DNA from 2 places in the Rhodoferax sp. GW822-FHT02D07 genome. Region 2 is predicted to be linked to the other one. Evidence: predicted binding sites of a transcription regulator. Region 2 holds the regulator's gene; the other holds the start of a gene.

Region 1 (5,598 bases), on a different contig from region 2:
TGCTGGCCATCTCGTGCATACCGCTGGCGAACTGCATGGGCTTCACATTGAGCGTGAGCTTGCCGCTCTCGATATGCGCCATGTCCAGCGTACCCTCGATGAGCGAGAGCAAGTGTTCGCCACCGCGCTTGATGACGCTCACCGCCTGCTTGCGGTGCGGCGGGATGGACGCGTCTTCCCCCATGAGCTGGGCGTAGCCCAGGATGCTATTGAGCGGCGTGCGAAGCTCGTGGCTGATGGCGCTGATGTAGCGGCTCTTGGCCTGGTTGGCGGCCTCGGCGGCCTGCTTGGCGCGTTCGGCCAGCAGCTTGGCATCCTGCAGCGCTTCATCCGTCTGGCGGTGCGACTCGATTTCGCGCATCAGCAAATGGGTCTGGCGGTTGGACTCTTCCTGCGCCACCTGCCGGCTCTTGTGCGCCAGCACCAGCCACCAGGCCACGATGCCCGACATCAGCATCAGCGCCGCAAAGGCCTTGCTGAAACCGGAGCGCAGTGAGGCCTGCATGGCGCTCTGCTGCTCGCCCACTGCCGTGATGGCGCCCAGCTCCTGCATATAGAACATGCCGAACACCGTGGCCAGCAGCGGCACGATGATGAGCATGAGCAGGATGAAGTGGCCCAGCCCCGTGTCCAGAAACGGCCATACCGGTTTGGGCAGCAGCCAACGCAGCGCGGCTGACCACTGGGTGGACAGGTTCGCATGCGGCTTGCACATGTCGCCACAGCGCGCATCCAGCGTGCAACACAGCGAGCAGATGGGGCCCTGGTAAGCCGGGCAATGCGCCATGTCCGGCCCTTCGTACTCGCGCTCGCAGATGACACAACGGCGCACGGTCAGGCGCGCATAGCTGCCCTGGCTGGAAGCGTCCATGGGCTGGCGGGCCAGGTAGTACTTGCCCTTGGTGAACCAGGCGATCAAGGGAGAAGTCACCATGGCCGTGACCAGTGCCACCACGGCAGAGAATGCCTTGGCCAGTTCACCAAACAGTCCCAGATAGGCCGCGATCGACAGGCCGGAGGCCAGCGCCATGGCGCCCACGCCCACGGGGTTGATGTCGTAGAGGTAAGCGCGCTTGAATTCGATGCCCTTGGGCGACAGGCCCAGGGGCTTGTTTATGACCAGATCAGCCACCACAGCCATGATCCAGGCGATGGCAATGTTGGAGTACAGGCCCAGCACATCGCCCAGCGCCTGGAACACATTCATCTCCATCAGCATGAAAGCGATCACGCTGTTGAACAGCACCCAGACCACGCGCCCGGGGTGGCTGTGAGTGAGGCGCGAGAAGAAGTTGCTCCACGCCAGCGAGCCGGCGTAGGCGTTGGTCACATTGATCTTGAGCTGCGACACCACCACAAACACCGCCGTGGCCGCCACCGCCCAGCCCAGCGTGGGGAACACATATTCATAGGCCGCCAGGTACATCTGATTCGGGTCCACCGCGCGGTCGGTGGGCACGGCGTGGCGTATGGCCAGGTAGGCCAGGTAGGCGCCGCCCAGCATCTTGATGACCCCCAGGATCACCCAGCCCGGCCCGCCCACCAGCACGCCCAGCCACCAGCGGCCCTGGTTGGCCGCGCTGCGCGCGGGCATGAAGCGCAGGTAGTCGGCCTGCTCCCCCATTTGGGTAATTAGCGCAATGCCCACGGTCAAAGCAGCACCAAACAGGTGCAAATTGAAGCCGCCATTGCCGCCAATCTCACCAACATAGTGCGTTATGCCGGTGAATGCCTGTGGGTCGCGCACCAAAACAAAGCCGAACGGCACCACCAGCATCACCAGCCACAGCGGCTGCGTCCAGATCTGCAGGCGGCTGATGGTGGAGACCCCGTGGGTGACCAGCGGAATCACCACCAGCGCGCAGATCAGGTAGCCCCAGGTGGGCGGAATGTCCAGCGCCAGCTCCAGCGCATAGGCCATGACAGCGGCCTCCAGCGCGAAGAAGATGAAGGTGAAGGAGGCGTAGATAAGAGAAGTGAGCGTGGAGCCGATGTAGCCAAAGCCGGCACCGCGGGTGAGCAGGTCCATGTCCACCCCGTAGCGCGCGGCGTAAACGCTGATGGGCAGGCCTGCCAAAAAGATCACCAGCCCGGTGGCCAGGATGGCCCAGAGCGCGTTGACAAAGCCGTATTGCACCAGCAGCGTGGCGCCCACTGCCTCCAGGATCAGGAAGGAGGCCGCGCCAAAGGCGGTATTGGCCACGCGCCACTCGGACCACTTGCGAAAGCGCTGCGGCGTGAAGCGCAGGGCGTAGTCCTCCATGGTCTCGGAGGCCACCCAGTTGTTGTAGTCGCGGCGGATCTTCACCACCCGCTGGGCGGGCGCTTCGTCGGCAGAGGGGGGCAGCGGCAGGGAACTCACATCCAGTGGGGTGCAGATTTCATGCCACCGGACTGGGACGTTTGGCGTATGGATAAAGGCACAGGGATTGCTTACAGTGCAAAGTCCTGAAAACCGAATACCGCCACATTTCGAGAACGTTATGGAACTCACGCCTAGAGAGAAAGACAAGCTGCTGATCTTCACCGCCGCCCTGCTGGCCGAACGGCGCAAGGCCCGCGGCCTCAAGCTCAACTACCCCGAAGCCATCGCCCTGATCAGCGCTGCCGTGATGGAAGGCGCCCGCGACGGCAAAACCGTGGCCCAACTCATGAGCGAAGGCCGCGCGGTGCTGACCCGCGATGACGTGATGGACGGCATCGCCGAAATGATCCCCGACATCCAGGTGGAAGCCACCTTCCCCGACGGGACCAAGCTGGTCACCGTCCACCAACCCATTGTCTGAACACCCAGTCCACGGAGACCGTATGCGACCCTCGTTGAAAAATGCTCTTTTTTTGATAGCTGCTTGCGCAATATCCACGGGGGCTAGTGCCCATACCGGCCATGGAACGCATAGCCTGATGGAAGGCCTGGCCCATCCATTCGGCGCCGACCACCTGCTGGCCATGCTGGCCGTGGGCGTCTGGTCCGTGAGCGCCCTGCCCACCCGCCAGGCCTGGCAAGGCCCCGCCACCTTCCTGCTGGCCCTGGTGGCAAGTGCAGTGCTGGGCGCCAGCGGCGTGACCCTGCCCTACCTGGAACACGCGATTGCACTGTCGGTAGTGCTGTTTGGCGCCATGCTCATCGTCGCGGCCAAATCCGTGCCCAAGGCCTTGGGCCTGGGGCTCGTCGCCGCGGCCGCCTCGCTGCATGGCCTGGCCCATGGTGCGGAAACACCAGCAACCGGCTTTGCCGGCTACGCCGCCGGCTTTGTGCTGACCACGGCTGCGCTGCACCTGGGCGGCGTGGGCGCTGGCCTTTCAGTCCGCCGCTGGCTGGCGGCGCGCAGCACCGTGGTGCTGGGTGGCCTGGGCACCGTGCTGGGCTTTGCCGGCCTCTACCTGTTTGCCCAAGTCTGAGGGCCGCGCCATGATCCCCGGCGAAATCATCACCGACGAGGGCGAGCACGCCCTCAACACCGGCCGCCGCACGTTGACGGTGGTGGTGCAGAACACAGCGGACCGCCCCATCCAGGTCGGGTCGCACTACCACTTTGCCGAGACCAACGGCGCGCTGGGCTTTGACCGCGCTGCCGCGCAAGGCATGCGGCTGAACATCCCCTCCGGCTCGGCCGTGCGCTTTGAGCCCGGACAGCAACGCACCGTGGAACTGGTGGACCTGGCCGGTGACCGCGTGGTCTACGGCTTTCGCGGCTTAGTTCAAGGAAAACTGTAATGGCAACGATTGGACGCCGCGCCTACGCGGAAATCTTTGGCCCCACTACCGGTGACCGCGTGCGCCTGGCCGACACCGGCTTGCTCATCGAGGTGGAGAAGGACTACACGCTGGCCTCCGGTGCCTATGGCGAAGAAGTGAAGTTCGGCGGTGGCAAGACCATCCGCGATGGCATGGCGCAATCGCAAAAGACGCGTGCCGAAGGGGCTGTGGACTGCGTGATGACCAACGCGCTGATCCTGGACCACTGGGGCATCGTCAAGGCCGACATCGGATTGAAGGGCGGCCGCATCGTCGCCATCGGCAAGGCCGGCAACCCCGACACCCAGCCCGGCGTGGACATCATCATTGGCCCTGGCACCGAAGTCATCAGTTGCGAGGGCAATATCGTCACCGCCGGCGGCATCGACAGCCACATCCACTTCATCTGCCCGCAGCAGATCGAAGAGGCGCTGTGCAGCGGCGTGACCACCATGCTGGGCGGCGGCACCGGCCCGGCCACGGGCACCTTTGCCACCACCTGCACGCCCGGCCCCTGGAACATCGAACGCATGCTGCAGGCGGCCGATGCCTTCCCCATGAACCTCGGTTTCTTGGGCAAGGGCAATGCCAGCCTGCCCGCCGCGCTACATGAGCAGATCAATGCGGGCGTGATTGGCCTCAAGCTGCATGAGGACTGGGGCACCACGCCCAGCGCCATCAGCAATTGCCTGGACGTGGCCGACGCCACCGACACGCAGGTCGCCATCCACTCCGACACGCTCAACGAGTCTGGCTTTGTGGAGGACACCGTCGCCGCGACCAAGGGCCGCGGCCTGTGCGCCTTCCACACCGAAGGTGCGGGCGGTGGCCACGCACCCGACATCCTGCGCGTGGTGGGGCAAGACAACTTCCTGCCCAGCTCCACCAACCCCACCATGCCCTATACGCAGAACACGCTGGATGAGCATGTGGACATGCTGATGGTCTGCCACCACCTGGACGCCGGCATTGCCGAGGATTTGGCATTTGCCGAAAGCCGCATCCGCAAGGAAACCATTGCGGCCGAAGACATCCTGCACGACATGGGCGCCATCAGCATGATGAGCAGCGACAGCCAGGCCATGGGCCGCGTCGGCGAAGTCATCATCCGCACCTGGCAGACGGCCGACAAGATGAAGGCCCAGCGCGGCACCCTGCCCGAAGACTCGGTGCGCAACGACAACTTCCGAGCCAAGCGCTACATCGCCAAGTACACCATCAACCCCGCCATCGCCCACGGCATCAGCCACGAGGTGGGCAGCATCGAGATCGGCAAATGGGCCGACCTGGTGGTCTGGAAGCCGGCTTTCTTCGGCGTCAAACCCGCGCTCATCCTCAAGGGCGGCTTCATCGCCCACGCGGCCATGGGTGACCCAAACGCCTCCATCCCCACCCCGCAACCCGTGCACTACCGGCCCATGTTCGGCTCCTTTGGCAGCGCGCTGCACAAGAGCTCGTTCACCTTCGTGTCGCAGGCCGGTTACAGCGCGGGCGTGAAGGAACGTTTTGGCCTCGCCAAGAATGTGGCGGCGGTGAAAGGCATCCGTGGCGTGCGCAAGCAGCACATGGTGCACAACAGCTACTTGCCCGTCATGGAGATCGACGCCCAGACCTACACCGTGCGCGCCGACGGCCAGTTGCTGACCTGCGAACCGGCAGTCAAGCTGCCGATGGCGCAACGCTACTTCCTGTTCTGAGCATGCCGGTTGTCGACCTGCATATCCGCCTGGACGACCTCAGCGACCCACGCATCGCGGTGTTTCTGGACGAGCATTTGCGCGACATGCGGGCCACCTCGCCGCCCGAGAGCGTGCATGCGCTGGATCTGAGCAAACTCCGCGATCCCAGCGTGCATTTCT
Region 2 (5,598 bases):
CTGCCCGCACTGCAACGCCTTCGAACCCACGCTGCAAGCCTGGATTCCCAAGCTGCCCAAGGACGTGGCCTTCCGCCGCGTGCCAGTGGCTTTTCAGGACAGCTTTGCGCCCCAGCAGCGCCTCTATTTCACGCTGGAAGCCATGGGTCTGGTCGAGAAGCTGCATGGCAAGGTGTTTGCCGCCATCCACCAGGAGAAGAAAAACCTCAGCACTGGCGAAGCTATCCTGGAATGGATTGGCCAGCAGGGCGTGGACAAGGCCAAGTTCGTAGAGCAGTACAACTCCTTCACCGTGGTGACCAAGGTCACCAAGTCCGTGCAGCTGCAGAACGCCTACAAGGTGGAAGGTGTGCCCGCGCTGGGCATTGCCGGCCGCTATTACACCGACGGCTCCCTGGCTGGCAATATGCCTCGCGCATTGCAGGTGGTGGAGTCGCTGGTGGCGGACGTTCGCGCCGGACGCTGAGCCGGACTTTTGCGGTGGCGAGGCCGCCGCGCTGTGGGGAACGGCTCTAGAATGGTTTGGCACTTGTTCCAAACTTTGGGGAGACCGTTTCCATGGCGCACCAGAAATACCGGCTTGTTACCCGCAGCGATTTCGATGGACTGGTGTGTGCCGTCCTGCTCAACGAGCTGAACCTGATCGACGACATCAAGTTCGTCCACCCCAAGGACATGCAGGACGGCAAGGTGGAGGTGTCCGACCGAGATATCACCACCAACCTGCCGTACGTGCCCGGCGTGCATCTGGCCTTTGACCACCACGAGTCAGAAACCGTGCGCAACACGGGCGAGCGCCCCAACCACATCATCCTGCCCGATGCCGATTCGGCCGCACGTGTGGTGTTTGACCACTACGGCGGCGCCAGCCGCTTCCCGGCGCGCTTCCACGACATGATGGAGGCCGTGGACAAAGGGGATTCCGCCCGTTTCAGCCACGACGAAATCATGAACCCCACGGGCTGGGTGTTGCTCAACTACCTGATGGACTCGCGCACCGGCCTGGGCCGCTTTCGCGAATTCCGCGTCAGCAACTACCAGCTGATGATGGATCTCATCCAGTACTGCCGCAACCACGGCATCGACGAAATCCTGAAGCTGCCTGATGTGGTGGAACGGGTGGATCTGTACTTTGAGCATGCAGAAAAAGCCAAGGAGCAGCTGCTGCGCTGCTCCACCGTGCACGGCAACCTGCTGGTACTGGATCTGCGCAACGAGGACACCATCTTTGCGGTCAACCGCTTCATGGTCTATGCACTATTCCCCCAAACCAATATTTCCATCCACGTGCTCTGGGGCCTGCAAAAGCAGAACACCGTGTTTGCTACCGGCAAGTCCATCACCAACCGCTCCTCCAAGACCAATATTGGTGAGCTGATGCTGCAGTACGGCGGCGGCGGCCATGCCAATGCGGGTACCTGCCAGGTGGAGAACGACCGTGCGGCGGAGGTGCTGCAGGCGTTGACAAGCAAAATTAACGCCGACGGCTGAGCTCGCCAAGGCATGAAACGTGCCAGCGCTCGGTACAATGGCCGAAGCGCTTTTCAGCAAGTTTCGTGCCTTTATGAAAAAAACCACTCTGTCGCTGTTTCTGGGGCTGGCATTCGCCGGTGTGGCGGGCCACGCCTTGGCCGAGAAGGCCGACCGCAACAAACCCATGAATGTGGAGGCCGATGCCCTGCGTTACGACGACCTCAAGCAGGTCAGCGTGTTCACCGGCAATGTGGTCCTGACCAAAGGCAGCATCATCATCCGTGGTGCCCAGCTGGAGGTGCGCCAGGACCCGGACGGGTACCAGTACGGTCTGGTGACCGGCTCGACAGCAACGCCGGCCTTTTTCCGCCAGAAACGTGACGGGGTCGATGAATACATCGAAGGCGACGGAGAAACCATTGAATACGATGGCCGGGCCGATACCGTGCGCTTCCTCAAGAAGGCTCAACTGCGCCGCCTGCGCGGTGCCCTGCTGGCCGACGAGGTCAGTGGCGCCAGCATCCTCTACGAAAACCTGAGCGACAAATTCACCGTGGACGGCACGCCCCGCAGCGCGAGCGCTCCGGCCGGCCGGGTGCGCGCCATGCTGACACCCAAACCGGAGGCCCAGACCCCCGCTGCCCCCCAGACATCACCCACCCTGCGCGCCACGCCGCAACTTGAGAAGGCCGCCCAGTGAGCGCGCCCGCCCAGGAAGCCCCGGACACCAGCACCGGGCGGCTGGAAGCCCGGCATTTGCAGAAGTCCTACGGCAAGCGCCAGGTGGTCAAGGACGTGTCCCTGGCCGTGCGCACCGGCGAGGTGGTGGGCCTGCTGGGCCCCAATGGGGCGGGCAAGACCACCTCGTTCTACATGATCGTGGGCCTGCTGCGCGCCAGCGCGGGTGACATCACCATCGATGGTCAGTCCATCGAGCACATGCCCATCCACCGCCGTGCGCGCCTGGGGCTGGGCTACCTGCCCCAGGAGGCGTCCATATTCCGCAAACTGAATGTGGAAGACAACGTGCGCGCCGTGCTGGAGTTGCAGCGGGATGCCGGCGGCAACCCGCTTAGTTCTGCCGAAATTGAAAAGCGCCTGACCGCCTTGCTGCAGGAGCTGCGCGTGGAGCATCTGCGCGAGTCACCCTCCCTGGCGCTGTCGGGCGGGGAGCGTCGCCGTGTGGAGATTGCGCGCGCACTGGCCACCAACCCGCGCTTCATCCTGTTGGACGAACCCTTTGCCGGTATTGACCCGATCGCGGTGATCGAGATCCAGCGCATCATCAACTTCCTGAAGGGCCGTGGCATTGGGGTGCTCATCACCGACCACAACGTGCGCGAGACCCTGGGCATTTGCGACCACGCCTACATCATCAGCGACGGCCATGTGCTGGCGCAGGGCACCCCCTCCGAGATCGTGAACAACGCCGATGTGCGCCGCGTCTATCTCGGCGAACACTTCAAGATGTGATGAAGCAAGGGCTGTCATTACGCGTCTCCCAACACCTGGCGCTCACGCCCCAGTTGCAGCAGTCCATCCGTCTGCTGCAGCTCTCCACGCTGGAGCTGAGCCAGGAGGTGGAGCAGATGCTGGACGAAAACCCGTTTCTGGAGCTGACCGAGGACCGGGCCGAGCGTGAAGACTTTGGGTTGAACGCTGCGGACGCTGTGGTGAGCGAGGGCGATCGCCTGTCCGAAGCCGGTGACGCCGAATATGCTCCTAATTCTGTAGCTGACTATGCAACATCCACAGGGGCTGGCACCTCCAATGATGAAGATGCCACGCCACTGAGCAGCAGCGAGGAGCCCAACTGGGAGGGCGACGGCACCACCGAAATGACGCCTGACGACGGCGAATGGGGCGTGGATGCCAAAGCCAAGGCCAACAACCTGGGCGATGACGAAGAGAAGGACGCCACCGAGCTGGCGCGTTCCTCTGAATCGCTGCAGGTCTTTCTGCACCGCCAGGCCCTGAGCCTGCGCTTGAATGCCACCGATGCAGCGGCGCTGCGCTTCCTGATCGAGTCGCTCAATGAAGACGGCTACCTGGAGGACCCGCTGGAAGACTTGGCGCGTAGTCTGAGCCCTGGAGATGAAGAGCAGCTGCAGGATCTGGTGCACCACTTCACCGTGGCGCTGGGCCTGTTGCACAGCCTGGAGCCCGTCGGCGTGGGCGCGCGCGACCTGGGCGAATGCCTGCGCCTGCAGCTGCAAGCTCTGCTGACCCTGGCCGAAGACGATGGTGAGCACGACCGGCTGGAAGTGTTGCAGGTGGCGCTGGCCATCTGCCGCCAGCCCATGGACCTGCTGGCGCGGCGCGACATCAAGCGCCTGGTGCAGATGGGCGTGGGCAGCGATGCGTTTGTGCGTGAGGCGATTGCGCTGATTGCGCGGCTTGAGCCCAAGCCCGGCCGCCGCTTTGTGGATGTGGAACGCAACATCATCGTGCCCGATGTGCTGGTGGTGTCCATTGGCAAGGCCGGCGGCATTCCGAAGTTCCGTGTTCAGCTCAATCCCGACGTGATGCCGCGCCTCAAGGTGCACGATATCTACGCCAATGTGCTGCGCAACCACCGCGGCGGCAAGGATGCCGGCGGCCATGCCGCGCTGCAGCAGCGCCTGCAGGAGGCGCGCTGGTTCATCAAGAACATCCAGCAGCGCTTTGACACCATCCTGCGCGTGAGCACGGCCATTGTGGAGCGACAAAAGAACTTTTTCACCCACGGCGAACTCGCCATGCGCCCGCTGGTGCTGCGCGAGATTGCCGACGAGCTGGGCTTGCACGAGTCCACCATTAGCCGCGTGACCACGGCCAAGTACATGGCCACGCCGTTTGGCACCTTTGAGCTCAAGTACTTCTTTGGCTCCGGCCTGGGCACCGAGAGCGGGGGCAACGCCTCCAGCACCGCGGTGCGTGCGCTCATCAAGCAGTTCATCGCCTCAGAGAGCAGCAAAAAGCCCTTGAGCGATAACCAGATTTCCGACATGCTCAAGGAGCAAGGCATCGAGTGCGCGCGGCGCACCGTGGCCAAATACCGCGAGGGCCTGAAAATCGCCCCCGCCTCACTCCGCAAAGCGCTATGAACCAATTGACCCTTTTTCTCCCCTGCGCCGCCGGCGTGGAGGAGTACCTGGCGCCGGAGATTTTGCAGATCACCGGCCTGCCCCCCGGTTGCGTGACCAAGCAGCGCGGTGGCGTGGCCGTGCGCACCTCGTTTGCGCACGCCATGTTGCTCAACCTGTACAGCCGCCTGGCCCAGCGCGTGCTGGTGCTGGTGTCGTACACCGAGTATCGCAGTGAGCAGGACCTGTACCGCGCCGGCATGCAGGTGCCGTGGGAGCAGTGGTTCACGCCCAAAGAGAGCATCAAGATCGAGGTGACCGCGCAGCACAGCCCGCTGACCTCGCTGAACTTTGCTGCGCTCAAGGTGAAAGACGCCGTCTGCGACCGCTTCCGCGAAGTGGCCAATGGCGTGCGCCCTGACGTGAATACCCAGTGGCCCGATGTACGCATTTACGCCCACCTGACCACCGACGCCTGCTCGCTGTACATCGACACCTCGGGCGAGCCGCTGTTCAAGCGCGGTTGGCGCGAGGACAAGGGCGACGCGCCGCTGAAAGAGACATTGGCCGCGGCCATGATTGCCGCCAGCGGCTGGGCCTCGGGCGACGACGACCTGATGCCGCTGTATGACCCCTGCTGCGGCAGCGGCACCGTGGCCATTGAAGCCGCGCAGATTGCCTGCAACATCGCGGCCGGCTCGCTGCGCCGCTTTGCGTTCGAGAAATACCGGCCCTTCCGTTCGCAGGAGTGGGCGGACATGAAGGCCGAGGCCGCGGCCAACGTGGTCAAGCCCGAGCCGGGCCAGACCGCGCTGATCTACGGCAGCGATGTGTCCCACCGCATGGTGGACTTTGCCCAGCGCAATGCGCAGCGCGCCGGTGTGGCCGATGTGATTGAGTTCCGCGGCGGCGACGCGCTACAGCGCATGCCCCCGATTGAGGGCGGCGGCGTGATGGTGCTGAACCCGCCCTATGGCGAACGCATCGGCATCGGCGGTGTGGCCGGTGAAGGAGAGGGCGCCCGCTTTGGCGCGCGCGAACTCGCGCAGACGGACGAGGG

Evidence for each region. Region 2 encodes sigma-54, which starts transcription at its own class of promoters, with help from an activator protein. Its sites were predicted from a motif close to TGGCANGNAANCTGCTTT; they were not measured.
Region 1: a site for sigma-54 is predicted at 2,419-2,436, ahead of AC1RNN_RS19540 (urease subunit gamma). Genes of this name have one in related genera too.

Annotation. Positions count from the first base shown of each region.
Region 1 covers NZ_JBXAOD010000011.1:55,863-61,460, forward strand. The annotation lists gene AC1RNN_RS19535 (ATP-binding protein) at 1-2,362, opposite strand, end outside; gene AC1RNN_RS19540 (urease subunit gamma) at 2,484-2,786, shown strand; gene AC1RNN_RS19545 (HupE/UreJ family protein) at 2,809-3,402, shown strand; gene AC1RNN_RS19550 (urease subunit beta) at 3,413-3,718, shown strand; gene ureC (urease subunit alpha) at 3,718-5,436, shown strand; gene AC1RNN_RS19560 (GNAT family N-acetyltransferase) at 5,439-5,598, shown strand, end outside.
Region 2 covers NZ_JBXAOD010000008.1:154,531-160,128, forward strand. The annotation lists gene AC1RNN_RS17365 (thiol:disulfide interchange protein DsbA/DsbL) at 1-466, shown strand, start outside; gene AC1RNN_RS17370 (exopolyphosphatase) at 559-1,491, shown strand; gene lptA (lipopolysaccharide transport periplasmic protein LptA) at 1,565-2,173, shown strand; gene lptB (LPS export ABC transporter ATP-binding protein) at 2,170-2,946, shown strand; gene rpoN (RNA polymerase factor sigma-54) at 2,946-4,559, shown strand; gene AC1RNN_RS17390 (THUMP domain-containing class I SAM-dependent RNA methyltransferase) at 4,556-5,598, shown strand, end outside.